Regions from separate parts of the Desulfitobacterium sp. PCE1 genome, predicted to be linked through region 2. Evidence: a T-box and tRNA genes for the amino acid it is inferred to sense, from the RefSeq annotation. Region 2 holds a T-box; the other holds one or more tRNA genes.
What was found. The T-box of region 2 lies ahead of ileS (isoleucine--tRNA ligase). A T-box ahead of a tRNA ligase gene usually reads a tRNA of that ligase, here a tRNA-Ile.
Positions count from the first base shown of each region.

Region 1 (14,549 bases), 140 kb from region 2:
CAATGTTAAACGTATGCCTATTAATATGCATTTGAGGCGCAAACGCAAATCAGCTTATTTAATGCAACAGCCCATGCTTGCTCATGGCTAATTGTGAAAAGAGCTGAAAACCGTATGCGCCTTTTAATTTGCACGTAAAAAGGGACTTTTAGAGTCCCTTTTTTGTATTATAATTTAAGTTTTCATGAAGTCATATGATTGGATTGTTGGTAGGCTGCAACCAACTCATCCACATGGTAAGTAACCCCTTTACCTTTGTACTCCAGCGACACCTGCTGGGCTGTGGGATTATAGCCGATATACTTCATCCCCAATTGCTTCGCCATCTTCGCCAGTTCAATACGCGCGCTTCGTCCCATGTCTTGAAATTTCATAATGCACACGCCCCTTATACCGTTTTTTCTCTCTTTTAGGTAAATCTCGGGAGTTTGGAGTACGTATTCAGTTTTCCAATTCTTTTTGAATCTTTAAGTCTTTTTTAGAAAGACTAACTCCAGTCAATATCAGTGCTTGTTAGCACTTTGTCGACCCTTCGTTAAGATAATAATATCCTATTCACCGGGGCGATGCAACTTGCATTTCCACCCAGAGTTGTTGATTTTTTTCCTTTAATCTTTGGGTTCTCTTACCACGTCAATGACTGTCCCATCACGGTATTCCACCACAGCCACCACCCGCTCAGTGAACTCGATAGTTTCAGGAACCCCTGTCAGCCTTTCCGATATTTTCTTGAGTTCCTCAATAGTTATGATGGGAAGTTTGCTATCCTTGAGTTTTTCCAAAAGATCGGTTCGTCTGGGATTGATGGCAATACCACGCTCTGTCACTAAGACATCAATGGTTTCCCCAGGGGTGGTCACTGTCGTGACTCTATCTTTAATTACCGGCAGCCGCCCCTTGGTCAGATTAGTTACGATAATGGCGATCTTGGAGCCCGCTGCTGTGTCGTTATGCCCCCCGGAAGCTCCCATGATGATCCCATCGGAGCCGGTAACCACATTCACATTAAAGTCCGTGTCGATCTCTGTGGCTCCTAAGATCATGATATCCAGGTTATTAACGATGGCTCCTTTGTCATGAGGATTCCCATAGAGCGAACCGGACATGGCCTGATGGCGAGGATTTTCCCGATAGGATGCCACTGCTTTCAGATCAAAGCATTGCACATCGAAAAGGTTTCGAAACAGCCCTTCGTTAAGCATGTCTACGATATAGCCTGTGATTCCGCCGGCAGCAAAGGACCCGACCACCTTCTTTTCCTTCATGAATTTGCGTACTTCAGCAGCTACAGCTAAGGATGTCCCACCGGCTCCTGTTTGGAAGGACATTTCATTTTGGATATACCCGGCTTCATTGATAAGTTGAGCGGCCATTTTGGCAATCCGCAGCCCCACAGGATCTTTGGTCACGGTAAGAGTTCCCGAGACGATGCCATTGGCATCACCGATGGAATCCACCTGGACCACATAATCGACAAAGTCTTGGGTAATCTCAATAGGACAGGCCGGGTATGGAGCTAAATGATCGGTAACCGCCACGACCTTATCCGCAAAGAAGGCATCGGCCACAGCGTAGGATAAGGTACCACAAGCGGCAGGTCCGCCCACTCCATTGATATTTCCATAGGCGTCGGCTGTGGGAGCTGCAATAAAGGCTACATCAATATGAAGGTCCCCGCTTTCAATCGCCCGGGGACGTCCTCCATGGCTCATAAACACGGCGGGCTTTTGCAGGAAACCCTGGGAAATAGCTTTAGCCACAGGCCCAGGGGAAATATAGTTGACGGAAATCTTAGTCACGATTCCCTTTTTTATATACTCCACAAGGGGCTCGTGAATAGGGAAAATCCCTGTTGCCGCCACATGGATATCTTTGACTCCACGTTTGGCGATAGCAGCCATTACCTGGTTAAGGACATAATCCCCATTTCTTAAATGATGATGAAAGGATACAGTCATCCCATCCTGGATTCCCACTTTATCCAGAGCTTCTTCAATAGTGGCCAGCAGCTTCTTCTCGCCGGGTTTAACCGAGCGCAAAGTCACTGAAGCCTTAGCCCGTTCACCATAATTGGCAAAGGCCCCCATGAATGGTCTGACTGTTCCGTAGCCTTCTATGTAATCCGGGATCTCTCTTCCAAGGTTATTCTTCATAGCATTTTCTTCCCTTCTCTAGATCCTTTTGTATCAGAAGATGGTATTCAGGGTATCAATCTGGCGGCCATCCAGGGCTAATTTGCCTGTAAAGCCCAGTCTTTTCGCCGTTAAGGCATCCTTCTCCAAACCCTCGTTATCATTGCTATCAGTAAAACAGGTATCGATGGCATGGATACCAGCTGCCCGGCAGGCGATGCCCACTCGGCCACGGACATAAAGAAGTTCATCCCCTTCTTTTGTGCGTTTTGCTCCAAACTCGGCCATGAGACCCTCGGCATTAAGCCATACCCCGGTAACCCGGGGAGAAATCCTGATAAGGGTGTTCATAGTCTCTATACCAAGAGCCGTTTCCAGGACAGGAATCAATTCAATACCACCCTTAAGAAATCCCTCTTCACTTTCTATAGCCGCAAGTATACTATCCACTTGTCGGATGATTTCCGGATTGGCCTTAGGGATAACCAGCGCCCCCGGCTTTACCCGGGGGATACTCTCCATATCCTTTTGCCCTTCTTCTGTGTCCAGAGGATTGATCCGGACCATGACCTCGACCTTAGAGTAGTCCAAGAAGCTGAGTGCTTCTCTGACCAGATGACGGGCACTATCCTTTTCTTGGGGAAGGACTCTTTCTTCCAAATCGAACAAAACCACATCAGGTTCAAACACAGGTGCATCCTGCATGCTTTTCGGACTGTTTCCGGATAGTATCAAAAGGCTTCTTCTTCTCTTCATCATTAAAAGCGTCTCCCTTCATAAGAAAACCCTAAAAAGCTAAGCTAAACATCGTTTCAAAATCAGGCTATAAAAATTAATCACGCGTTCCAGAAGCAAGCGCCCTTTCCAAAGCCGTCTGAACTCGTGCCCGAATGGTATAGTTCAAAGCGCCTTTGTCCTGGACTTTAATGATGACATCATCCACATCCATTTCAGACACCTTGCCTCGCACAACTTCCTCGATTTGTTTACCGAATTGCTTGAAGATGACTCGTTTGGTTTCTAATTGAATTTGAACTCCACCTTGGTCATTGGGCATCACTGTCACCAATACATCGTTGGATTCCAGTGCCCCTGCCTGTGCCGTAGTGCTGATCTTCATAGAAATTCCCTCCTTACACCTCTTAAGTATTGCATGCTCTTGCCATCATTTATGCAATATGTGCGCACTATCTTTTTTAAGTGTAAACCTGTCATTCCCACTTTGACAATAGAATATAGGTTTTCAGGAAGGTTCGCAATATTTCGAATATCTAAATTCCGGAGACAGTTCTCTGGAACAAGTGTATAATTTAAGAATGAGTTCTATGAAAATAAGCATGAACTGCATACTATTCCCCTAGGAGGCGTTTGTGTGAGTATCTTTGAAGCCCTTATGCTCCTTAGTTTTGGAGCCGCATGGCCTTTTTCCATTTACAAATCCTATATATCCCGGTCCATGGAAGGAAAAAGCCCTTTCTTTCTCGTTATCATCATCTTCGGTTATATCGCAGGCATCCTGCACAAGCTCTTTTACCAGTATGATCTGGTCATCTACCTTTATATACTGAACCTTCTTATGGTCTCGGCAGACTTTCTTCTCTACCTTCGCAATAGCCGTCTGGCTAAAGTCCATCGCAAGATTTCTGAATCCATCATTTAGATTTCCTATAGAAGAAGGATAATCAGGGCACTCTATAGAAGGTTATTTATCCTGTGTAAGGGGGGATCTATGTATGAGTGAGAAGCAAAGCGAACTCGAACAACGTCTTATGGTGGGCCTGCACGGAACGCCTGAACTCAAACAGCATGAGAAAGTGCAGCACCTTGGTCAGTTCCGCGAACGGATAATACGGTTGCTGACGAAAAACCAAGTGGAGGATAATCATGTCTATCCCGAAATCGAGGAAGCGCTTAAGGACCCTCGTGCCATACGCCTTCTCCTTAACGGGGATTTGGCTTATAGATATCGTGATAAATATATAAAAATCGCTCGCAAGCACAGCAAGCCTTATACTGTGGTCAATGACCCCAGCCTTAAAGGCAACGCAGGTTTAGTCGTGGTCGCTGACCATGCCGTGGATGTAGATAAGATTGAGGTTAAGTAAAAATCAAGGACGGCTCAAAGCAAAAAAACTTTGGTCCGTCCCTTTTTATATTAAGCTTTTGAGTTAAATCTCCATTCCTATGGTTTCAACACAACTTTAATACAGTTATCCTTTTTCTCATCAAAAATCTCATAAGCATGTTCTCCTTTATCCAAAGAAAGCCGATGAGTAATGATATCCGTTGCATCGAATCGGCCTGTTTTGATTAATCCCAAGATAGAATCCACATAGGAGTGAGCCGGACATTGCCCCATCTTCAAGGTGATATTCCTGGAGAAGAAATCCCCTAGAGGAAATAGATTGTACTTTGACCCATAGACACCTACCAAAGCTACGGTCCCGCCTTTTCTTACCGCTTGAGTGGCAATCTCAATGGCAGATTTAGATCCCCCCTGGAGTTTAAGCAAGGTCTCGATTTTCTCTAGGGTGGATGCTTTTCCATCCATACCCACACAGTCGATAACCACATCCGCACCTCCGCGAGTTATCTCCTTAATATACTCTCCAGTGTTGTCGTGGTCCTCAAAGTTAATAGTCTCCACCCCGTAATGCCTATAGGCATGATCCAACCGGTAGCTAATGTGATCCACAGCAATGACTCGTTTGGCCCCCTGGAAAATGGCCCATTTGATAGTCAATAGACCTACCGGTCCACACCCCAGAACTACCACTGTATCACCCTTTTTTACCCCACCGATTTCCACTCCCCAGTAAGAGGTCGGTAGGATATCTGTTAAGAAGAGGACCTGCTCGTCGGTTAACTCCTCCGGAACCACCCTGGGTCCCACGTTAGCATAAGGAACTCTCAGATACTCTGCCTGTCCTCCATCATAACCCCCAAAGGTGCTGCTATAGCCAAAATACGCTCCCGATTCCACTTCCGGGTTCGCGTTATCACATTGACTCCATAGGTCATGCTCACAGTACCAACAATGCCCGCATGCGATAGGAAAAGGAACGATGACCCGTTCTCCTTTTTTGACCTTATAGACATCCTTGCCTACCTCTTCCACGATACCCATGGTCTCATGGCCAAGGACAAATCCCTCAGGCATATTAGGGACCATACCATGAATAAGATGGAGATCCGAGCCGCATATGGCTGTGGATGTAACCTTGACAATGATGTCGTCGGGTTTTTGTATTTCCGGGTCCCCTACATTCTTGACCTTCACATCTCGAACTCCTTCATAGACGATTGCTTTCATATTAATTACACCTTCCAGAAAGATAGTTGCACATAGCTTTCTCCCGCTGGCGTGGATCTATTCAAGACCTAAACTTCTGCGCCTTAATATTTATACCCATACCAATTAAGCATGCCAATCAAGCATGCCAATACAAAAAAGCCCTCCAGCGTGAAATCTCACGAAGAGGACTATTTTCGAAAGTTTTTAAACTCATCGGTCAAAATGCAGTGCAAAGCCAATCTGTAAGCCGGGTTCTGTACCTTCCTTTCAGAAGGTGATGATCATCTATCTAGGACCGTTGTTACCAACGGCCTCAAGCGACCTTACCCGGAGACAAAAACGGGCCGTTTCATAGTCTCCCTATTCGGTCTTGCTCCAAGTGGGGTTTGCAGGGCCAGCCTGTCACCAGGCTGCCGGTGAGCTCTTACCTCACCTTTCCACCCTTACCTACTCGAAAAGTCAGTCTCAGGGACCAACTTCCGCTATCGGCGGTATATCTCTGTTGCACTGTCCTTAGGATTTCTCCCACTGGGTGTTACCCAGCACCTTGCCCTATGGAGCCCGGACTTTCCTCAGAAGCAACCTTTCGGTTCTTACTTCCGCGACCATCCAATTGGCTTTGCTTAACTATCTTACTTGATTCTGACCTTTTGGTCAAATAGATTTAAATGGATTGATTTCCAACCTACTTAGCTTTTGGCAAAACTCTTTTGTGGTTGACGCATTTGTTCCATTTCAGCATCAATATCCATCAGAGATGTAAGCAACTTTGCTTTATTCTCGGGACCTTGAGAGAGTTGTTTCAAAATGCGGTCCCGTTCTAGACGTAAAAATTCTGTACGGCTCATAATGTAGTCCCCCTTATATTTCCATTCCATATACTTAATGCAGTGAAAACAATGAATTGTTATTAAAGGAAATTTTCAGTAATTACACTTTAGCATGCTTTCGTATTTAAATCCGTGATTCCAATCACTCTATTAAAAATACCCAGACAATACTGCTTTTCTTTTTATAACATTTGGAATAACTTCGACTTCCTTACGACATTATTCTACAACAAAAGACTTTGTGTGTCAATAATTTATATTCAGAATAATCCCTCTTTTCTTGCTGATAGAATGCTTCGCATTTTGCTATTTATTTCTTTTTAGTTATAAGCAATTACAGAAGATTTTCGAGTTAAAAAAAACACTTCTATTTAACAATAGAAATGCCTTTACAAAATCTAAGTATTCAGCGTTCTCCATGGATTTTTCATTTTTTCACTGATGATCACTTCAACCTCTGCCAAAGCTTTTTCCCCTTTTAAATACTCTGCCAAGGCCTTCACCATAGGGATTTCACCCCAGAAGTGCCCCATATCCATGATGGACAGTCCTGCTTCAAGAGCATCTAACGCTTCATGATGACCCACATCTCCGGTGATCAAGAGGTCGACCCCTTTGAATAGTGCTTTGGAGATAAAGCTCCCTCCGCTCCCATTGACAATGGCTATTTTGCGAAGAATCTGCTCAGGACTTCCAGAAATGCGTACGGTAGGTTCCTCTGCCAAGGAGATAGGAGCAAGTTTTTTTAAATTCGTAGGGAGTTTAAGAGAAAAACTACCCAGACTCTCGGGCTCTTTTAAATAACCCATAATACCATAGCCCCGGCTTGCTCCCGTGTTATAGAGAGGGATTAAATCATAAGCGGGCTCCTCGTAAGGGTGTGCTTTTTTCAAAGCTTTCACCACGCGGTCTATGCGGTGCTCAGGGATAATGCTCTCCAGCCTTATCTCCTCTACTCGCGTCAGTTCGCCAATCTCACCGATGATGGGCTGAGCCTCTCCCAGAGGCCGGAACATTCCCGTTCCTTCTCCGGCAAAGAAGCACTCGGCATACTCAGAAGCATGGGGGCCGTCTGTGATCCCTTCCCCAACCCCTGCTTTCACGAGAGCCTGGCGAACCTCCTCGGCATGGTCTTTAGGAATGAAGGCAACCAATTTAACAAGCTTTTCTGTATGTGATATTTTAAAATGCTCCATCTTTTCCAGCTCTAAAGCCCTTCCCAGACTCCAGCTGGAGGACAAGGAAGATTGGTCCAAATTAGTATGGGCTGCATAGTAGGCGATTCCCGATTGAATCATTTGGATAGGTAATCTTGCTCCTTGATTGTCAGAGCGGAGATTTTTCAGGGCTCTAAACAGGATGGGATGATGGGCTATGATCAGTTGTACATCCTTTTCCCGGGCTTCCTGCAGGACTTCCGGAGTAGCATCCAGGGTTACCAGAATTCGCTCTACAGGGGCAGCAAAATCCCCCACCAACAGCCCTACATTGTCCCATTCCTCAGCCCAAGCCTTGGGGGCAATCTTTTCAATGGTTTGAGCAATTAAACCAACGGAAACAGGCATTTTTCCAACTCCTCCAATACTTTGATGGACATGACGTACTCCTGAATGCGCTTTTGCACTTTCTCCTGGTTGGACTTTTGCATTTCATGGTTAGTTCTCCGCAGTGTTTGTATCTGCTCCAGTATAAGCACTCTAAGTTCTTCACTGGGAGAATCTAAAGCAAGGGGACCAAATTCCCAGATCCACTTTGTAAGAAGGCTTTCACTCCACTGGGAATCACCCAACGCCTCACAAACCCGATCCTGCCACTTTTGTACTTTGCGCTGCAGCTCCTCCAAGGCATATCCTTCCCGACGCGAGAAATGCATCACCCCATAGATTCGGCCTTCTTCAGCTACATACTCTTCTTGCTTCATCTGCCAGCCTGCTTGCAGCAAGGTCAGGCGCACTTTCCCCTCAGCTCCTTGAGGTTGGAGAATGAGGTCATTAACCTGAGACAAAACTTCCGGCCGGGCGGCAAAAATCTCCAGCATCGTATTCCCGCCCATTCCGGCTAAAGTGAGAGTATCCACTTCCCCTACCTGAATGGACTTTAATCCATCTCCATACCGGACATCAATGACCGATTGCAACCCTCGGCTTTCGATAGCTGAGCAAGCGGAGCGATAAGGTCCCTCATGAACATCCACTGCCACAGCCTTTATAATCTTTTTATTCTCCCATAGGAAAATCGGTAAATAAGCATGATCGGTCCCGATATCCCCTAGCCGGGAACCTTCAGGAACAAATGCCGCCACACATTGAAGGCGTGGTCCCAAATTTACGGAAACAGCCATAGGTTAACTCCTTTCAACAAAAATAGCGAGATGCTTAATACATCTCGCTACATTCGTTCTTAAGTGGTGACCCGTACGGGATTCGAACCCGTGTTACCGCCGTGAAAGGGCGGTGTCTTAGGCCGCTTGACCAACGGGCCATTGTTATAGTGGTGGGCCCACCAGGATTCGAACCTGGGACCAACCGGTTATGAGCCGGCCGCTCTACCGCTGAGCTATAGGCCCAATAAAAAAATGGCTCCCCGAGCAGGACTCGAACCTGCAACCTACCGGTTAACAGCCGGTTGCTCCACCATTGAGCTATCGAGGAATGCCCTTTGCAGAGTTTATTATACGAGATTCGTATTAGCTAGTCAAGCTTATATTTGATGTTTTTTTGTTCTAAATAGTGAGAAGCCTTTGACCTATCCCCTTGGTTCTTATTCAAGGTAATCCTTAAGCTTCTTGCTGCGGCTGGGATGACGAAGTTTCCGCAGGGCTTTGGCCTCAATCTGACGAATCCGTTCCCGAGTTACGCCGAATTCCTGGCCTACTTCCTCCAAAGTCCGGGTACGACCGTCATCAAGACCAAAACGCAAACGCAGAACCTTCTCTTCCCGGGGAGTCAGAGTCTCTAATACTTCCTCCAGCTGTTCTTTTAACAGGATAAAGGAAGCCGCCTCCGAGGGCGCCGGGGCATCCTCATCAGGAATGAAGTCCCCTAAGTGGGAATCTTCTTCTTCTCCAATGGGCGTCTCTAAGGATACCGGCTCTTGGGCAATCTTCATAATTTCCCGGACCCGTTCTACTGAAATATCCATTTGAACAGCAATTTCCTCGGGGGTTGGTTCACGTCCTAATTCCTGCAGGAGCTGGCGTGATACCCGAATCAGCTTATTGATGGTTTCTACCATATGCACAGGAATTCGAATAGTTCTTGCCTGATCGGCAATAGCTCGAGTAATAGCCTGGCGAATCCACCATGTGGCATAGGTTGAGAACTTAAAGCCTTTTACATAATCAAATTTTTCCACAGCCTTAATCAGTCCCAGGTTACCTTCCTGAATCAAATCCAGGAAAAGCATCCCCCGGCCTACATAACGTTTGGCGATGCTGACAACAAGACGCAAATTGGCTTCTGCCAAACGGCGTTTAGCACTTTCGTCCCCTTGTTCCATGCGTTTGGCCAGTTCAATCTCCTCTTCTGCCGTAAGAAGGGGAACTCGACCAATCTCTTTAAGGTACATACGGACAGGATCATCAATCCCTACCCCTTCGGGAATGGAAAGATCCACATCCACATCCACCTCTTCCTCAGCATCAGGGTCATCCACATCGTCGGGGATTTCATCAGTGGCCTTTTCCAATGCTTCCACTTCACCCGCTTCAGGAATGATATCAATCCCCATCCGGCCGATCTGTTCATACACTTCGTCAATCTGTTCGGCTGTGAGCTCAATTCCTTGGAGGGTATCCATGATCTCCCGGTAGGTCAAAGAACCTTTTTTCTGGCCTTTTTGTATCAGTTCTTTCACCGCATCGACCTTTAATTGGTCATCATTCATAGATTCCCCTCCCTTCTTGGTTTCATTTTTCTGTGTGCTCATGACCTTACTTTTCGCCACTTCTCAACCGCTCTCCTATCTCTTTTAACAGGGCTAAAGCACCTGTCAAATCGCCGGATTTTTCTAATTCAACCATTCGAGCCTGAAGCTCTTCCACAGTTTCTTCTTCATTTATCGAACGAATCTGTTTAATACAATCATGGAAAAGTCGTTCTGGATTAGATAGCTCCATATCTTCCAGCATGAGTTGGGCAACCTTGCTTTGCAAAGCGTCGGATTCCATACTGGGCATAGCTCCTTTTCCAATACAGCGTGCTTTTTCAATATAATCAAATATCTGCTGATGATAAGCTACCTTCCAAAATCCCTCTTCGAATTGTTCCTTGAATTCTGAGACAGGAATCAATTGTTCAAGCAAAAGACGTAACAGAACTTGCTCAGCTCGAATCACTCCATCAGGTACTGATGCTCCAGTTTGAGTCGGATTTGCACACCTATTGATATTATCCCTTTTTTTTACAGAAATATCCTGTTTGTTAGGAAATAATTCCTCTTCAGAGGCCCTTTTCGAAGGTTTTCGGTCAAATCCTGCAATTTCCGCTTGAACCCTATCTAAAGTTAAACCCAACTCCAGACTCAGAAACCGCTCATACCCTTCCCGCTCCACAGGACTTTGCACTTTTATAATATCCGAGGCTAATTCACGGACCAATTCTGCTTTCTCCGGAGCCGATAGAGTTGGTTTCGTCTTGACATGGACCTGATATTTAAACTGAATATAGGGCTCTGCCTGAGCTAACGCTTTATTAAATTCTTCCACTCCGAAGGTTTTTAGGTATTCATCCGGGTCCTTAGCTCCGGACAGACTTAAGATATCTACCCGAAAACCCATATCCCGCAATAGTTCACCCGCTCGAAGTGTTGCTTGAGTTCCAGCCTGATCCGAATCATAAACGATCACTACCCGCCCAGTGTAGCGATGGATCAATTTTGCCTGATCCCGGGTTAAGGCTGTTCCCAAAGAGGCTACTGCGTTTTTGAAGCCTGCTTTTTGTAAGGCGATAACATCCATGTAACCTTCTGCCAGAAGAGCGAATCCGTGTTCCCGGATCCCCTGGTGAGCTCGGTGCATTCCATATAAATGATGTCCCTTGTTAAAAAAAGCAGTCTCTGGTGAATTCAGATATTTTGGTGTAGAATTATCTAAAACTCGCCCTCCAAAGCCAATGGTCTTTTGACGCGAGTCAAGTATTGCAAAGATTACCCTTTTCCGGAAACGGTCATAGAAGCCGCGGGATTTCCCTTCCGAATGGTCTCGTTCCAAGGCAAGTCCGGCTTGAGCCAACTCCTGGGGGTTTACTCCCCGGGCACTGAGTGCCTCAATCAGTCCGTCCCATCGTTCGGGAGCATACCCTAAACGAAATTGCTTTATGGTCTCTTCATCTATCCCTCGCTGCTTAAAGTACAGCCTTCCAGGCTCTCCTTCAGGTTTATGCAATAGGACTTCATGAAAATAACCCGTTGCCCAATCGTGAATCTCTTCCCAACGACGTCGACGGGTTTGTTGTTCTTTCTCACGGGGTGAAAGCTCTTTCTCCGGGAGAACAATACCGTGTTTTTGAGCTAAATGCTCCACCGTTTCGACAAAATTCCAGTTTTCTTTTTTCATTAAAAAAGAAAATACATTACCACCCGTATGGCAACCGAAGCAATAAAAAATCTGTTTATCCGGGGTTACCGTAAAACTCGGGGTCTTTTCCGAATGAAACGGACAGAGGCCTAGGTAATTCTTCCCTTTCCGTTGAAGTCGTACATATTCGGAAATTGTATCCACGATATCGGAACGCAATCTGACTTCTTCAACGATTTCCTCAGGAATTCTATAGTCCACTGATTGTAATTCGCCACCCCTATGCCATATTTTTGACAGATTGTCAAGATAATAATACATTTATTGTTTCGCCAAAAAACTCAAGAATCCTCTTTTTCACTTTCGTAAAGCATAACTTCGTTGCATACTTTCCTCCTGCATAAGTGCAACTAGGCAGCTGTCTGCGCCAGAGGCTTGCCACCAGCCAAGTTTTCTATAAAATCTTTCTTTAAAATCAGACTTTTTTGGTGTACAATATATATTCTAGATATATTTAGGGTCTATAAATATTATTCTACCTTCCTTAACTATTTCCTCCTTCATTTCGACTTTTTCTTTCCTTCTTACCGCCAGCCGCGGCTGATCGCTTTTCCTCCTCTTCTTTTCGTGCTAAAATGAATTAATGGCTAATTTTTATACATAGATGAGTCAAGTCACAACATTATGCTAAACTAAAAAATGACTCAGAAAGGTGGACGATCCTATGTGTAACGCTAAATTCCGCTCTTTGATTATCGCATTTTCCATATTCTTTTTAACCTTTGGCTTAGTAGGCTGTGGATCCGATGACACCACGAAGAATACTCCTCCCTCTCCCCCTCCTGCCAATGTAACAGATCCCCAAAACCCTGACCCAGTTGAACCGGCTCCTACGGAGACTGTGGAGGTTACGATGTATTTCCCTACATCGGATGCGACAGGGCTGGTCCCAACTGACCGGACGGTAAACGTTGCAAAAAAATCGAGCGAGGAAGTCATTGCTGAGATGTTCAAAGAGTTCGCGAATCCCCCTTCGGGTTTGGTGGCTCCCCTCCCCAAAGAAACAAAACTTCTGGATGTTAAGATTAAAGACGGTGTCGCCACCATTAATCTGTCCAATTCCTTCAGAGAAAATTTTGAGGGGGGCGCCACAGGAGAACAGATGGTCCTTTACAGCATCGTCAACTCCTTAACCACCCTTAAGGATGTGGACTCTGTAGAATTCCTTTTAGAAGGGGAACTGAAGGCTGCTATTCTCGGCGGTTTGGATACTTCAACCCCTGTAACGGCCAATGAGAGTTTAATCCTAAAATAAAAGGTTCTTACTATTATCCATCAACAAAGACATATTAAAGAATGTTTAAGGGAGTGTCGCATAAACTACTTTTTTAAAGTAGTTGGCGATGCTCTTTTTCCATAAAAAAGGTCTGTCTTACGGCGACAGACCCTTGATTATTTTTGCATAAATTCTTAATGTCTGGGAACTAGGAAGTTTTGAAAGAGATCAATGGCATAATTATCGGTTAGCCCGGAGATATAGTCCACCACGGCTTTGACCGCATCTCCATCAGCCCAAACAAGGTATTCCTGAGGGAGAAACTGTAGGTTTTTCATATAATAATGGAATAAAGCCTGGACAACGTATTCACCTTTACGCCGCTCTTCACGGAGGGCCTCGCTGTTATAGACTCGTTCAAACATAAACAGTCGAAACTCCTGCATAGCCTCTGTAACAGGGCGAGATTGTTGGATAGAGGTTTGATTCTGTGAACTTTCGATCATGTCCACCACCATAGTGGTGATCATGCGGCTGGGATTATCCCCCAAAGTAGACACCACCTTCTCGGGGAGCTCTCCTTTGTGAATGAGCTCTGCCCGTAAGGCATCATCATAATCGTGACAAAGATAGGCAATACGATCCCCTGTCTTGACGATCTGCCCCTCGAGGGTATAGGGGATTCCTTTTCCTGTATGATGAAGCACCCCATCCAGAACTTCCTGGGTCAGATTCAGCCCTTTTCCCTCCCCAGAGAGAACTGTGAGGATGCGAACGGATTGCTCATTATGTTCAAAACCTCCGATAAGTTTGACGATGGCCTCCTCTCCCACATGGCCAAAGGGAGTATGCCCCACATCATGCCCGAGGGAAATGGCTTCGATGAGGTCTTCATTTAAGCGCAAACCTCTGCCAATGGTGCGGGAAATCTGTGAGACTTCCAGGCTGTGGGTCATCCGCGTCCGGTAATGATCCCCCGCAGGTGCAATATAAACTTGCGTCTTATGCTTAAGCCGGCGAAAAGGCTTACTGTGCAAAATACGATCCCGATCCCTTTGGAACTTGGTCCGAATGTCACACTCCGCTTCTTCCCGCGATCGTTTAGCCTCACTGCTTTTAGCAGCATGAGGTGAAAGTCGCTCCCATTCTTCTCTTTCTGTACGGATCCGAATATTTTCCGCCATACTCACTCCTCCTTTGAGGCTGGGTCAATCTCTTATATTATAGCATGAGGTCTGGACATAAATATAACCTATAAAAAATCCGTGTAATTTATTACGCAAGGAAACATCTATCTTTTAAAATAATCCGATGTTTTGCAACAAAGCTCCAATAATCAGTATCCATAAGACGCCAATTCCGGCGGCCAGGATCTTATCCGATGAAATCAACAGAGACGTTTGCTGCGCTTCTTCTTTTAGGCAGCCGGCACACTGTCCTGGGCACCCCTCTTCCCTTTTATCTGATTTGGAGGGGATAGATTTCCGTCCTAAAATAGCGC
Region 1 covers NZ_KB913023.1:3,476,723-3,491,271, forward strand. The annotation lists gene DESPCE1_RS0117405 (hypothetical protein) at 1-91, shown strand, start outside; gene DESPCE1_RS0117410 (hypothetical protein) at 183-374, opposite strand; gene citF (citrate lyase subunit alpha) at 609-2,153, opposite strand; gene DESPCE1_RS0117420 (CoA ester lyase) at 2,187-2,891, opposite strand; gene citD (citrate lyase acyl carrier protein) at 2,965-3,252, opposite strand; gene DESPCE1_RS0117430 (hypothetical protein) at 3,505-3,792, shown strand; gene DESPCE1_RS0117435 (YueI family protein) at 3,866-4,237, shown strand; gene DESPCE1_RS0117440 (zinc-dependent alcohol dehydrogenase) at 4,315-5,445, opposite strand; RNA gene rnpB (RNase P RNA component class A) at 5,655-6,048, opposite strand; gene DESPCE1_RS23425 (hypothetical protein) at 6,117-6,275, opposite strand; gene DESPCE1_RS0117450 (Nif3-like dinuclear metal center hexameric protein) at 6,656-7,822, opposite strand; gene DESPCE1_RS0117455 (class I SAM-dependent methyltransferase) at 7,801-8,598, opposite strand; tRNA gene DESPCE1_RS0117460 (tRNA-Glu) at 8,663-8,738, opposite strand; tRNA gene DESPCE1_RS0117465 (tRNA-Ile) at 8,749-8,823, opposite strand; tRNA gene DESPCE1_RS0117470 (tRNA-Asn) at 8,834-8,908, opposite strand; gene rpoD (RNA polymerase sigma factor RpoD) at 9,018-10,202, opposite strand; gene dnaG (DNA primase) at 10,189-12,093, opposite strand; gene DESPCE1_RS0117485 (GerMN domain-containing protein) at 12,497-13,087, shown strand; gene DESPCE1_RS0117490 (deoxyguanosinetriphosphate triphosphohydrolase) at 13,243-14,232, opposite strand; gene DESPCE1_RS0117495 (4Fe-4S binding protein) at 14,347-14,549, opposite strand, start outside.
Region 1: it has a tRNA-Ile gene. The T-box ahead of ileS (isoleucine--tRNA ligase) is inferred to sense a tRNA for this amino acid. The anticodon was not compared.

Region 2 (14,549 bases):
CTTGAGCGGATTGTACCGCCCAAGTCTTAAAAGTAGAAATATTAAAGAAAGGCTATTATTAGAGATGGCTTACAACGGAAGCACAGCGGGGGCATAGACTAGGATGTTCTTGATTCTCTCCAACACCCGTATCGTAAATCCAGCAGCGTTCACACTTTTCCCCTGCTGCTGAATTCACAGCTATACCGAAATCCTCCAAGTCTTCTGCCATGATGACACCCTCAGGTTTATCTTCTCCTCCGCTATGGATTTGAACTGCTGATACGATGAAGATTTCCGACAGATTGGGAATATCTCTTAAGAATCCTTCCAGTTTAGCATTGGGATACAGATCTACTTGAGCTGTCAAAGGATGGTTGATCAATTTATCCTGACGGGCTTTTTCCAAGGCCTTCGTTACTTCTGAGCGAACCGCCAACAGGGTTTCCCATTTTTGCTCCAGCGCTTCATCCATCCACTGAGGATCAACCTTTGGCATTTCCTCAGTTTGAATAGGGGAACCGGCGGGCACCCCTGGAACATAAGACCAGATCTCATCCGCCGTATAGGTCAGCACCGGTGCAATCAAGCGTACCAGAGCATTCAGAACGTCATAGAGTACGGTCTGGGAAGCACGGCGCAGGGTAGAATTCTTTCCTTCCACATAAAGACGGTCTTTAACGATATCCAGATAAATGGCACTTAGTTCTACGGCACAGAAGTTATGCACCGTATGGTAAACCCAGTGGAATTCGTATTTTTCATACCCCTGCAGCACCCGCTCGGTAACTTTACCCAGCTGCAGCAAGGCCCAGCGGTCAATCTCCGGCAAATCCTTATAATCCACCCGGTCCTTGGTCGGATCGAAATCATTAAGGTTGCTCAGCAAAAATCTTAAGGTGTTGCGAATCTTGCGGTAGGCTTCGGACATCTGTTTCATAATCCGTGGTGATACCGCTACATCGTTCTTATAATCGGCGGCGCACACCCAGAGTCTTAAGATATCCGCCCCCATCTCCTTAGTTACCTGCAGTGGGTCCACTCCATTGCCCAGGGACTTGGACATTTTGCGTCCTTTTTCGTCCACCAGGAAGCCATGGGTTAGAACTGCCTTATAAGGAGCTTTTCCATAAGCGGCTACCGCTGTGGACAAGGAAGAATTAAACCAGCCCCGGTGTTGGTCCGAGCCTTCCATATACAGGTCGGCGGGCCAGGTGAGCTCCTTCCGTTCCATCAAGACGCTGGTATGGCTGGTTCCGGAGTCGAACCAAACATCCATGATATCTGTCTCTTTGCGGAAGGTTTTACCTCCGCAGGGACAGGTGAATCCTTCAGGCAAAAGCTCTGCAGCGGGACGGGCAAACCAGGCGTCGGACCCTTCCTCACGGAAGATATCCTGAACCTTAGCAATGGTCTCATCGGTAATGATCTCTTTCCCGCAATCTTCACAGTAGAAAATGGGAATGGGAACACCCCAGGTCCGTTGCCGGGAGATACACCAGTCTCCCCGGTCAGCTACCATGTTATAGATACGGTCCTTGCCCCAGGAAGGAATCCACTGAACCTTGTCGATTTCCTCGAGGGCCGCTTTGCGGAATCCGTCGATGGAAGCAAACCATTGTTCTGTGGCCCGATAGATAATGGGGTTATTACAACGCCAGCAATGGGCATAGCTATGCTTTATTTTATCCTCATGAACCAAGGCATTGAGACTTCTTAGATCTTCGATAATAACCGGGTTCGCTTTGTCCACCTTCATGCCCGCATAGGCCCCGCCTTCAGCGGTGAACTTCCCTTGATGATCCACAGGGCAAAGTACGGGAAGCCCATATTCTTTACCGACATTAAAGTCATCTTCCCCATGTCCGGGAGCGGTGTGAACGCAGCCTGTTCCTGCTTCCAGGGTAACATGTTCACCCAGAATGAGTACAGAATCCCGCTCAATGAAAGGATGCTTACAGATAACACCTTCCAGCTCTTTGCCTACGAAACGCTTTTCCACAGGGAGCTCAAGCTGCCAAAGGGAACGCAAGCTCTCCAGCATCCCTTCCGCGACGATCCAATGCTCCTTCTCCACTTGAACCTGAGCATAACTGAACTCCCCATGCAAGGTGATGGCCAGGTTAGCGGGCAAAGTCCAAGGAGTAGTGGTCCAGATGATGACAAAAGTGTTTTCATCCGTAAGGACCCCTTTCCCTTCCTTAACAGGGAACTTGACATAGATGGCATCGGAAGTCTTCTCAGCGTATTCGATCTCCGCTTCTGCCAGAGCCGTCTCACAAGAGGGGCACCAATACACCGGTTTTAATCCTTTATAGATGTACTTCTTGCGCGCCATTTTGCCAAAGACTCCGATTTGTGCAGCTTCATACTCTTTTTCCAGAGTTATATATGGATTTTTCCAATCTCCCCGGACACCTAGCCGTTTGAACTGCTCCCTCTGAATACCGATGTATTTTTTGGCATACTCTTTACACATCCGGCGAAATTCCACGACAGAAACAGAATGGCGATTAACACCTAATTTCTTAATCACCTGCTGCTCGATAGGCAGACCATGAGTATCCCAACCTGGAACATAGGGGGCATCGAAACCCGCCATGGTTTTGTATTTGACAATAATATCTTTAATCACTTTATTCAAAGCATGGCCAAGGTGAATATCACCATTGGCGTAAGGAGGGCCATCGTGAAGAACAAACTTCGGCCGTCCTGCCCGGGCTTTTTGCACCGTTGCATAGATATCTTCCTCTTCCCATTTCTGCAAAATTTCCGGTTCCCGCTGAGGCAGGTTTCCCCGCATGGGGAAGTCTGTCTCAGGCAAATTCAGTGTATTCCGGTAATCCATAATCAAAATTCCTCCCAATCTTAGTCTTTGTTCCTTGCTATACGCGGCCTTAGAGGTGTACGTTCACCCCAGCAGCTTTACCTTTCATCCTCTGCCGGCGCCACCCCACCGCATCCATAAGCCATGGGAATCCGGTGGATATAAAAAATCCCGCACCCAAAAAAGGGACGGGATATCACTCGCGGTACCACCCTTGTTGCCATATTCCATGGCCACTCGGAGGTCCTTTAACGGGGACTAGGCGGAAAGCTTACTCTTATTTCAGCACTTCACTCTAAGGGGATACTCCTTGATTTTCCTCACAGGCTTTCACCATTTCCTGCTCGCTTTAGAGGTTCCAGCAAGGACAGTCCTTATCAACGCTGTTCTATATGAAAATTGTTTAGAGTTTATGAATGATACTTATAGAATATAATGCCCAAAAAGGATGGGTGCTTAATCATTTAACACCTTACGAATGATGGTTACAAGTTTGGCCTGACCTTCCAAATCAACTGGCTCTCTCATAAACAGGCAAAGAACGGGAACTTTCTTCTCTTTCCAAGCCAGGGTTGTTTGATTGAGATCATCCCTGTTTAAGTTTAGTTGATAGGAGTCTGCCTCAGAGGATAAACCGACGACCACACCACGCTGCTCCATTTCATCCAAAGCATGAAAGGCACGGTCCAATAAGTCATCGCTCCCAGCCATGAGGATGTCTCCGTCTCGATAAGGACCAGGTTCCGCTTTACCAATATAGATGACCTGTACTTCCTCTTGATTCTTCAAAGAGTCCGGCGAAGAGGTTATCTCTATTTCGTGGCGACCTAACTTCCCTGTGAAAGAACCTTGCTCCTCTTCATGTAATCCTAATCCCTGCACAAGAAAGTCGGAGCCAAGCTCCGAATACAAAATGCACTTCATGCGAAATCTTCTTCCCCTTTAAAGAAAACTTGGCTTGTGCCAAGCCTGCATAGGCGCAGGCAAAAGCCTTAGTTGCACTTATACTTTTTAAGTGCAAAAAATGTCTAGATTTAATTCTAGCACAATCACTCATTGTTTCGCAAGCATTCAAGAAACACGATCTTTTTCAAAAGCTTCCGCTAAGTCAAGTTGGGCGAGCAAAAAGGATTTCAATTGGGTGCGTATCATTTCCCGGCGCTTTTGTAGCCCTTCAATCTCCTCGTTCACTTGATCAAGCTTCTTCTGAGCCTCGTTCATGCGCTTAGCTTTCTCTTGTTCAGCTTCCTTCACGAGGAGCTCAGCCTCATGCCGTGCCGCTTGCTTCACATCATCGGCAGTCTGTTGAGCCAACACCATGGTTTGCTGCAAAGTGGACTCCAACTGCCTATACTGCTTTAACTCCGCTTCCAGACGCTGAACTTTGTCTCTCAGCTCAAAATTCTCAGCATAGACTCCCTCGAATTCTTTACTGACGCTTTCTAAGAACTTATTCACTTCCTCGGTGTTATAGCCGCGAACCCCTTTGCGGAACTCTTTATTTTGAATATCGATGGGAGTTAATGCCATAATTATCCTCCTCTTAGTGCTTATGAGGTGTATAAAGTATGATGTTCCATGCAATTCTCCCCTTGCGGGTCTCTTGAAACTCGATTAAACGCATACGGCCATAACCGCGGCAGGATAGAATATCCCCAGGCTTCACTTCCATATCAGCTTTGGAAACCAGCAGATCATTCCGTTTAACTTTCCCCTGTTGAATAAGCTCCTGAAGCACAGTGCGGGAAACATTAAAACCGCTAGAAGCCACCGCATCAATACGAGAAGATGCGGCTGTAATACGCCGCTCTTTCCCCTGTTCCACCGAAACCTCTACATCTCCCTCCACGGCCTCCACACGAATCCGTTCCCTTCCCGCCTTATCCCATTGGCTAAGAAGAAAATCGGAAATATCTTGGGCAACGGCAACAAGGCAACTGTGTTCAGTGAAACGTATATCCCCGACAACTTCCCGTTTCAGGCCCAAACCTATTAATGAACCTAAAACCTGCCGATGTTCAAGCTTGCCCCGGGGATCAACCGGGGTCGCCCGCAAAGTTCGGATCTCACTGGGGATGTTATCCAGGACATCAGCATCCTCTCCGATGAGAAACCGCACTCTTTCTGAATCGGGAAAGCCACCCTCCGGTCGAAAAGCAAGACCTTCCCGCCGCAGAATCCCCTCCAGCCAATTGCCCAAAGCCTGTCCGAGAAAAGGAGTCCATACCGGCTTTGCCTTTTTCAGAGCCTCATTACACAAATCCAGCAAATGAGCCCCTTCCAGTTTTTTCTCCTTTTCTGTCCAAAAACTCAGGACACTGCGATCAATACCATATCCCATAGGATAACCACCCCTACCTCATCATTAAAAGTCTGAATAATCCCGGCAGCAGAGCGGAGCGAATAATCATGATCGCAAAATAGGCAAGAATCGGCGAAATATCGATGGAGAAGCCTCCCCCCCCGAACTGAAAACGCCGAAAGGGCTTTAACAGCGGCTCCGTAATATCGTAGAGCATACGCACAAAAGCATTATAGGGCAAATTGGGAATCCAGGATAACAAAGCACGCAGAATAATAGCGTACATAAGGATCATCAGAACCGTATCCGTGACTTGATAAACGAAAAGTATAATAATCACTCCTTATTTTGTGAGAGACCAGAAGAAGCCCTTCTCTTTAAAATCATCTTTCATCTCTCCGGAGATATCCACATTGTTGGGCACAAAGAGAAAGATGCCATTGCCGACTTTTTGCATATTACCACCTAAAGCATAAGTAGCACCGCTGACAAAATCCACAATCCGCTTGGCCAAATTGCGCTCGGCATTTTCCAGGTTGACGATAACTGGACGGCGGTTCTTTAATTGATCGGCGATGTTTTGAGAGTCTTCAAAAGCCTGAGGTTCTATGACCACCACTTTGATTTGTTTTTGAGTATGAATACTGACCACCTGGGCTCCTTTGCGGCTGCCGCTCCCTCTGGTCTCTTCGCGAATCTCTTCCTTCTCCTCTTCTTCTTCGAAATAATCGTCCTCATAGTCTTCATCCGCGAAACCCATAATACCAATAACTTTGTCAAATAACTTAGCCATTGTTCATCGACCTCCTTTAATATACTCATTGGTGGTATCTATTCGTTCTCCAAAGATTTGTCTTCCTACCCGGATTATAGTGGACCCTTCTTGAATGGCCCACTCAAAATCCTGACTCATCCCCATGGATAGTTCTTTGAGGTTCACATGAGGCAGGGTCTTCTTCTCCAGCCGCTCCTTGAGCAGACGAAGTTGCCGGAAAAAGCCTTGAGTGTCCTCAGGTGAAGCATTTAATGCCCCGATGGTCATCAATCCATACACCCGAATATGCTTATAGCCTGCTGCCTCCGTCAGGAAATCCTCCACTTCCTCTTCCAGCAATCCTGCCTTTTGGGAGTCCCGGGCAATATTAACCTGGACAAGTGTGGGCCAGACAATATTCCGCTGAGCTCCTTGACTTTCCAGAGTTTCTAACAGGCTAAGCCTGTCCAGGGAGTGAATAAGGGTGACCCTCTCGTCAAGATACTTTACCTTATTGGTTTGCAAACGTCCGATTAAATGCCATTCACAATCCTTCGGAAGTTGTATTACCTTATCCTGCCACTCTTGAACTCTGTTCTCGGCGAAAAACCGCTGTCCTGCTTCATACGCCTTTTCAACTGTCCCGACGCTCATCGTTTTACTTACTGCCAGTAGTTTTATTGCGGATGGATCCCGGCCGCTTTTCACGGCAGCCTGATGAATCCTCTGCTGTACAGCAGATAGATTTCCAAATATATCCATTTCTTACACCGTCCATCTTGTTTCAATTCTACAAAGAAGGCTTGTTTCCTGCCTATTTTATAATATAGGTCAGGATTGAGAAACATTTTTTAGATTCATGATTAACCCGTCTATCCCCATCCGGGGATTGGTGATGACGGGAATTCCATGGGGCAAGTTCTCAACACAAATGACCTGGTCGTTTTGGTCCAGGATTTTTACCTTACGGTACTGAATTGCCCCTTCCTTAACGATATAGACCCCTTGCTCTTCCCCTTTAATCCATAAACTGCTCTTAGGAATAAGCACTCCGCTGACTGGGGGCCTTTGTACAAGGGAAATATCCTGAAGCCTCTGTCGGCTGGTCCCATTGATATATTGGTTAAATTGGACAACCAAACCATGGGGTTCATCCAAGAGCCGCAAAATCTTAGCATTGTAGCTCTGATCATTGATGATCAACTTAATGCTCTTCCCCACCTCATACTCATCTGGATCAACCTTAATCACCGCCACTGTAGGCTTGAGATTATTGACGATCTTACCGATGACTCTCCCTGCTGCAACGTTGCCGCTGTTCTGAGGGGGTTGTACCTCCTGGTCTTCCTGAGCTGTGGATAAATCCTGGGTTGGTTGAAGAATTTTACCCACATCCATAGCCAACAGATTTTCCGGTGTCAAATAAGTTTCCAAGCCATCAATCACGGAAAATACAATCCCACCACTGGGTGCATAGATGGGATGAGCCGAAGGAGAGGTCTCCTGTCCCAATGCCAGCCCTCCGGACTGAATTCTGGCGATAAGGTCCCCCTTGCGTACTCTTTCCCCTTCCTTAACCAAAAACTCCGGTGTTCCTGCACCAGGCGCTTTAAGCAAGACCTCTTCATTAGCAAAAACTGCTGAAACGGTCTGGAGATGTTCAATACTCCCCTGCCTTGCTATATCAACCTTAAGTGATCCCGTTAGGAAGCTGGAACGGTAAACCCATCCTAGAGAACCTAGGAGAAGAAGAAGAAAAACTCCTACGCCAAACACTCGAATAACCTTATAAATTCCCCTCCTTGGACTCCTCTTCATTCTTTTTCTCTCCATTTCCCGTTGGTAATTCGCAGATAAATACCGAGCCTGACCCCAGTTCAGAGGCCACCGTAATTTTTCCTTTGACTCCTTCGACGATATGCTTGACGATACTTAAGCCCAGCCCTGTTCCCCCTTGTTCCCGGGAGCGGGCCTTATCCACTCGGTAAAAGCGTTCAAAGATCCGGGGCAGGTCCCCTTCTGGAATCCCACATCCTGTATCGCCGAATTCTAATAAAATCTTTCCGTCATCATGAAAAGCATGTAACCACACTTTTCCTTTCACTGTATATTTTACAGCATTTTCCATAAGGTTGAGAAGTACCTGGCTTAATAAATCTATTCCTATACCAACTTCCGGCAGATCTCTGGGGATTTTAATTTCCAGCTCGATTTTTTTGGCCTCAGCATAAGGCTCAATCACCGGACGTATCTTCTCATAAGCCTCTTGGACTTTGCTCATGCCCTGACCCGAGTCCTGTCGTTGATTTTCGATTCGGGAAAGAGTGAGCAACTCATCCACCAATCGCTGTAAGCGCAACGTCTCCTTATGGATGATATTTAAAAAACGCTCCCGCAAGTGAGGCACGTCCGACGCCCCATCCAGCAGAGTTTCTACAAAGCCCTTAATCGAGGTTAAAGGGGTTCTCAGCTCATGGGATACATTACCGACAAACTCCGTCCGAAGCAGCTCCAGGCGGCGAATTTCCGTAATGTCATAGCACACAATCACTGCCCCCTGAGAGCGGACCTTCTCTCCGGTTATAGGACTGACCTGTGCCCGAATAATAAGCTTGGAATCGGTAACCAGCTCGATTTGGCCGGAGATACCCTTTTCCAAAGCTTGAGTCACAAGGTCTTCCAGCTCCTCAAACCCGTATAATTCACTAAAGTGTTTATCCCGGACAGCCTCCTGCTCTCTGCCGAAAAGCCTTTCGGCCGCACGATTGAGCAATACAATACGTCCCACATGGTCCAGGGAAATAACTCCTTCCTGCATACCGGCAAGAATGGCCTGGATCTTCTGAGCTTCTTGTCGATTGTTCAACATGCTGAGATTGACTTGCTGACCCAAGTTAGTAATCGCTCTCGATAGGGTTCCTAATTCATCGGAATCCTCTGGATGATGGGCTGGCCGAAACTCCTCTTGAAGAATCCCTGCAATCGCATCATTAATTTTTCGGATTCGCCTTTCAAATTGGGAAGCAAAGAAGAAAATTATTCCCCCGGGGAGAAGAATCGCCAAAACTATCGCCAAAACATCGATATCCATACGAATCCCTGTTTGTACTTGAGCACCCAGCCAGAAAAGCAGTATTGAAAGGGAATTAACCAACAGATAAAGACCTAACACAAGCCACTTAATCTTCATGTTCTATCCTTTCAAACGATACCCAATACCGCGCAATGTTTCGATATATTCAGGATTAGAAGGGTCTTTTTCGATTTTTAGTCTGAGATGCCGCACATGGACATCCACTGTTCGCGTATCTCCAGCATATTCATATCCCCAAATTCGTTCAAGAAGCTCATCCCGGGTGTAGACTTTCCCAGGATAGGCCGCCAGGACACGCAGTAATTCAAATTCTTTCGGAGTTAATTCTATGTGCTGTCCTCGAACGGATACTCGAAAACGGTCCAAATCAATATGCAGATCCTGCCGAACGATATCGTTGTTCTCTTCGGAAGGCTTTATCCGCCGCAGCCTTGCCCGGATTCTTGCCACGAGCTCCCGCGGGCTAAAGGGTTTCGTAATATAATCATCGGCTCCGATCTCCAGCCCCAATACTTTATCTATCTCTTCCCCTTTTGCTGTCAGCATAATGACCGGCAGATCGGCAAATCTGGGCATCTTGCGGATTTGATTCAATACCTCAAGACCGCTTATGCCAGGAAGCATAATATCAAGGACTAAAAGCTCCGGTTGTTTCTCCTCAAGGATATGTAATGCTTCAGAACCGTCCGAAGCGATCAATACCTGGTAGCCTTCTTTTTCAAGGTTAAATTTAAGTAGTTCTTGAATTGGTTCTTCATCATCAACCACCAAAATTACGGCCACAATTATTCCTCCCTTTTCGGTAACCGGCGAATCCAACCTGCCATCCGTCCTGTATGTGGACCCTCAAGGCGATGAGAAAAGAAAGAGTCCGTATGACATGCTGTACACTCCCGGGCTATCCATAGCCTTTCCCGGGGTATCCCCGCTTCCCTCAACACCATCTCATTGGCAGCCTTTATGTCCAGTAGTGCATGTCCACTTCTGCCTGGTCTTATAAAAGGCATCTGGGTAAAGTTTTTGGCAAACTCGTCAATAACCCGTTCATCCACTTCATAACAGCAGGGCCCAATACTTGGTCCGATAGCTGCCCAAGTCTCATCGGGTTCCCCTCCCAGGCGTTGAAATTCCTCCAGGATCTGACCAACGATCTTCCTCGAAGTTCCTTTCCATCCGGCATGAGCAATTCCTACAGATTGAAGGCGGGGATGGTAAAAGAACACAGGAACGCAGTCCGCAAAAAAGGCCATCAGGCCGGTATGGCACATCGTGTACAATCCATCGACCCCGACAATCGCGCTATCCAGGGACTCGCTTCCTCGTCCCCCGTCCTCTTCTTTAACCTGGTGAATCCTTGTTCCATGGACTTGTTCCCCAACAGCAACCTGGGATGGATGAACATCCCATTCCTTAAACCATAAATCACGATTGATCTGTACTTTATCGGGAGCATCCCCAACATGGAGCCCCAGGTTCAGGCTGGCATAGGGTGATAAGCTTACCCCTCCCCAGCGTGTAGAAAACCCAATCTGAATCCCCTCCGCTTCCCAGCAGGGAATGGTAAGATAGGTTAGGCCTTTTCCCTGACGCCAACTCCAAGTCATCGAATTACCCCCATACGATTCTCAATTTTAACTATACCATAAAGTTCCGGGGGGATGTACTCCCCAAAAGTCCTATCTTTATACGATTTAAGCCTTCTGAAGGCTGCATTGCCCTTCAGAAGGCTTTCTCTATCTCTACAGATGTCTATTGCCATTACCGACGGTCGTCCACCAGGGAATTGAACTCCGGCAAATCCGTCGCATCCACTAAAATGACATCCACCCCGATTTTTTTAACCCGCTCCCAGGGAACAAGGATATCCTCCGTCCGTCCCCCAAAGAAACCCCAGCTCCGGGAGGCGCCCTGCACTACGATCCCTTTAATGGAACCGCGTTCAAGGTCCAGATCCAGGTCTTTAATAGGACCTAACCGGCGACCGTCTTTAATATTAACTATATCCAGTAAGCGCAGCTCAGAGATCCGCATCCACTATACCTCCCCTCTCTCCATATATATTCCATGGAAAGAGGGTTTATACTATGGCTGCTATTCTTCCTTAAAATTAACATATATTGCTCAGGTCAGGTCATTAGGCCACTATTTTCGAGTCTTTTTCAGGACTCCGTTTGCCTCAATGCAGGTACGTTTCACCCCCTGCTGGTGCCGGCGCCCCTTCAGACATACTTGCGCATATGCCCCAGAGCCGCCTTCTCCAAACGGGAAACCTGGGCTTGAGATATCCCGATCTCATCGGCTACTTCCATCTGAGTCTTGCCATGGAAAAAGCGCAGAGACAAAATAAGTTTCTCCCGTTCACTCAGACGCCGCAGGGCTTCCCGTACGGCAATTCCCTCCAGCCAACTGTTATCGGAGTGCTTCTCATCCCCGATCTGGTCCATCACGAAAATGGGATCTCCCCCATCATGATAGATGGGCTCGAACAGAGAGATGGGTTCCTGAATAGCATCCAGAGCAAAAATCACTTCTTCCCGGGGAAGAGTGAGTTTAGCCGCAATTTCCGACACCGTTGGTTCCCGGGAACACTCATTAACCAGCTGATCCCGGACTTGGAGCGCCTTATAAGCGATATCCCTAAGGGAGCGGCTGACCCGAATCGGGTTATTGTCCCTTAAATACCTGCGAATCTCTCCGATAATCATCGGGACAGCGTAGGTCGAGAACTTGACATTCTGGCTTAGATCAAAATTATCAATAGCCTTCATCAAACCGATACAACCTACCTGAAAGAGATCATCCACATACTCTCCGCGATTGGTGAATCTCTGAATCACACTGAGAACCAATCTTAAATTACCATAAATCAACTTCTCCCGAGCTTCTTTTTCCCCGCTTTGATAGGCAACAAACAATTCCTTCATTTTTGCGCTACTAAGAACAGGCAATTTTGAGGTGTTCACTCCACAGATTTCTACTTTGTTTAAAGCCATTTGAGCACCCTCCAAGCCGATTTCTCCTCTGTGAGGATAAGTCAACTAAGCTCAGATAGAGTCTAAAACTCCACTGAAGCAAGTTTCCTTTATTCTTGGAAGAGTATGCCCGATGGAGTTGAAACTTATTCCAAACGGATAAATTCTTTCCTCAAGCGACGAATAATCCGTTTTTCCAGCCGAGAAATATAGGATTGGGATATCCCCAGCCGATCGGCAACTTCCTTCTGGGTTTTTTCCTCACCATTGTCCAAACCAAAGCGCAATTCCATAATCAGTTTTTCCCGATCCGTCAGTCTGGCCATAGCCAAATGCAAAAGCTGACGGTCCACCTTCTCTTCCAGCGGACGGGAAATAATATCGTTTTCCGTCCCCAATACATCAGAAAGTAAGAGCTCATTGCCGTCCCAATCAATATTTAAAGGCTCATCAAAGGATACCTCGGTTCTCGTCTTGTTATTGCGGCGCAAATGCATAAGGATTTCATTTTCGATGCAGCGTGAAGCATAGGTAGCCAGCTTAATTTTTTTCTGAGGATCAAAGGTGTTGACCGCTTTGATCAGCCCAATGGTTCCAATGGAGACCAGATCCTCTATACCTACCCCCGTATTCTCGAATTTGCGGGCAATATACACCACCAAACGCAGGTTTCTTTCGATGAGGATATCTCGGACACTCACATCCCCCCGTTCAAGGCGTTCTAATAATTCCCCCTCTTCATCCGTGCTCAGGGGGGGAGGCAGGGCTTCACTGCTCCCTACATAATAGATTTCCCGCCAATCGGTAAACTTGGCTATAATCATTGATTTAATTTTCAATACCCATAATTTGAAACGTTCTACTATCCTTCTCATCAGCTTTCCTCCGCTCCTCGAACATGCTCTGAGTGCAGCAAGGCCTGATAGGCTCTATCCGGACTAAGAACCTGCTGCACGAAAGCTAAGGTTGCTTTCATTTCTTTCGGTTCCGGCAAGGATGTACAAACCACCCTTTGGGGCCGGATACCCAGAAGCCAGCTTCTATGCCCTACTCCCTGGTAAGGGATAAAGGCACATTGTTTAATCCACAAAGAATCGGACTGCCAAAGCCAAGGCCAGGGATCGTCCAGATCCCGCCAGGCTCCTTGCAAAACCGGGAGCAGCTCTTCCGGCATCCCGGCGACCGCTGCTTCCTCTTCGACTAAAATTACTGGGTACCCGGTCAAAGGATCCCGCAATTGATTCCCCGTATCCAGCAAGGCTTTCACCCTGAAGGAATTCCCTTTACCCATATCAATCTCAAGGTCATAGATAAAGGATTGTTGCCGGGCCGCTGAACCTAGAATTTGATGCCACGCTTTTTGAGTAAACCACCATAATCCTGCAACCAAGGGCAAAATCCAAAGATTCTTCAGCCCAATCCGCAAAGAACCCCCTATCCTGCCGTCGAAGCTGATCCAGCCCCATAAGGCGTAGACAAGCCCACCCAGTCCGGCTGATAAGACCCAAAATATCAGGAGAGTCTTGAAATATAGCCTAAATCCCCGATAGGGATAGGCCAGCCAAACCATCAGCCAAGGAATAAAATATTTGCTCAAATCAAAAAGCAACGAGGCTGGAACATAGGCAGATAGAATGACCGGAATTTCTCCAGCGATTACTCCCGCCGCAATTCTCTTGCCTCGAAAGGGAAGATTCGATAGTCGGGCAGCGAGGATTAAGAGCAAGGCATCCATACTCCCATTCACTAAAAGATCAAGATCCAAATACCTCTCCATGACTCATTGCAGCCCTTTCAACCATCTCTCCCAAATTATACCGAAGATGGTGAATAAAAGCTGTCGTAATAGGTGGGAATATTTAGGAAAACTATTGCGACTGGTGACGCATAATCGCGGTTAAGCAAACTTCAGCAGGTTAATAATTTCCATCATCCGATGGTGCTGCAATAGCGACATAGGGGCTTGAGGATAATCGACAGACGCCAAAATTGCTAAAAGGGGTGGAACATTGAATTGCCAGGCAACTCAATGTTCCACCCCCAAAGCCATACCATAATACAATCCTCAGATTAGTCCAACACGACCTTACCTTAAACAAATGACTTGTTATATTCCTAAATATGCTTCTTTGATATGTTCATTGTTCAATAGTTCCTGACCCTGACCTTCCATGATTACCCTGCCGTTCTCCAAAACATAGGCCCGGTCGCACATGCTTAAAGTCTTGGCCACATTCTGCTCGACCAGCAGAACAGTGACACCCTGTTGATTGATTTCTTTTACTATATCGAAAATCTGGCTTACCAACACCGGCGAAAGCCCAAGGGAGGGTTCATCCAGGATAAGTAAATTCGGCAAAGCCATTAATCCTCTGCCTATAGCAAGCATCTGTTGCTGGCCACCGCTGAGATTCCCCGCTTCCTGGTTTTGCTTTTCCTGTAAAATTGGAAATAAGTCAAAGACTTTTTTTATGGTCTCTTTACGTTTGGCTTTAGCCTCAGGAAATAGCGATCCCATTTCCAAATTCTCTTTTACGGTCATTTCCGGAAAAAGACGCCGTCCTTCAGGGACATGAATAATTCCTTGAGCAGCAACTTTGTAGCCAGGCAATTTGGCAATA
Region 2 covers NZ_KB913023.1:3,339,269-3,353,817, forward strand. The annotation lists gene ileS (isoleucine--tRNA ligase) at 59-2,827, opposite strand; T-box leader at 2,988-3,196, opposite strand; gene DESPCE1_RS0116710 (hypothetical protein) at 3,263-3,730, opposite strand; gene DESPCE1_RS0116715 (DivIVA domain-containing protein) at 3,878-4,336, opposite strand; gene DESPCE1_RS0116720 (RNA-binding protein) at 4,350-5,147, opposite strand; gene DESPCE1_RS0116725 (YggT family protein) at 5,161-5,448, opposite strand; gene DESPCE1_RS0116730 (cell division protein SepF) at 5,452-5,901, opposite strand; gene DESPCE1_RS0116735 (YggS family pyridoxal phosphate-dependent enzyme) at 5,905-6,624, opposite strand; gene DESPCE1_RS0116740 (HlyD family efflux transporter periplasmic adaptor subunit) at 6,694-7,680, opposite strand; gene DESPCE1_RS0116745 (cell wall metabolism sensor histidine kinase WalK) at 7,649-9,052, opposite strand; gene DESPCE1_RS0116750 (response regulator) at 9,056-9,739, opposite strand; gene pgeF (peptidoglycan editing factor PgeF) at 9,742-10,560, opposite strand; gene DESPCE1_RS0116765 (YlmC/YmxH family sporulation protein) at 10,715-10,987, opposite strand; gene sigG (RNA polymerase sporulation sigma factor SigG) at 11,176-11,949, opposite strand; gene sigE (RNA polymerase sporulation sigma factor SigE) at 12,075-12,803, opposite strand; gene DESPCE1_RS0116780 (sigma-E processing peptidase SpoIIGA) at 12,803-13,705, opposite strand; gene DESPCE1_RS0116785 (ABC transporter ATP-binding protein) at 14,036-14,549, opposite strand, start outside.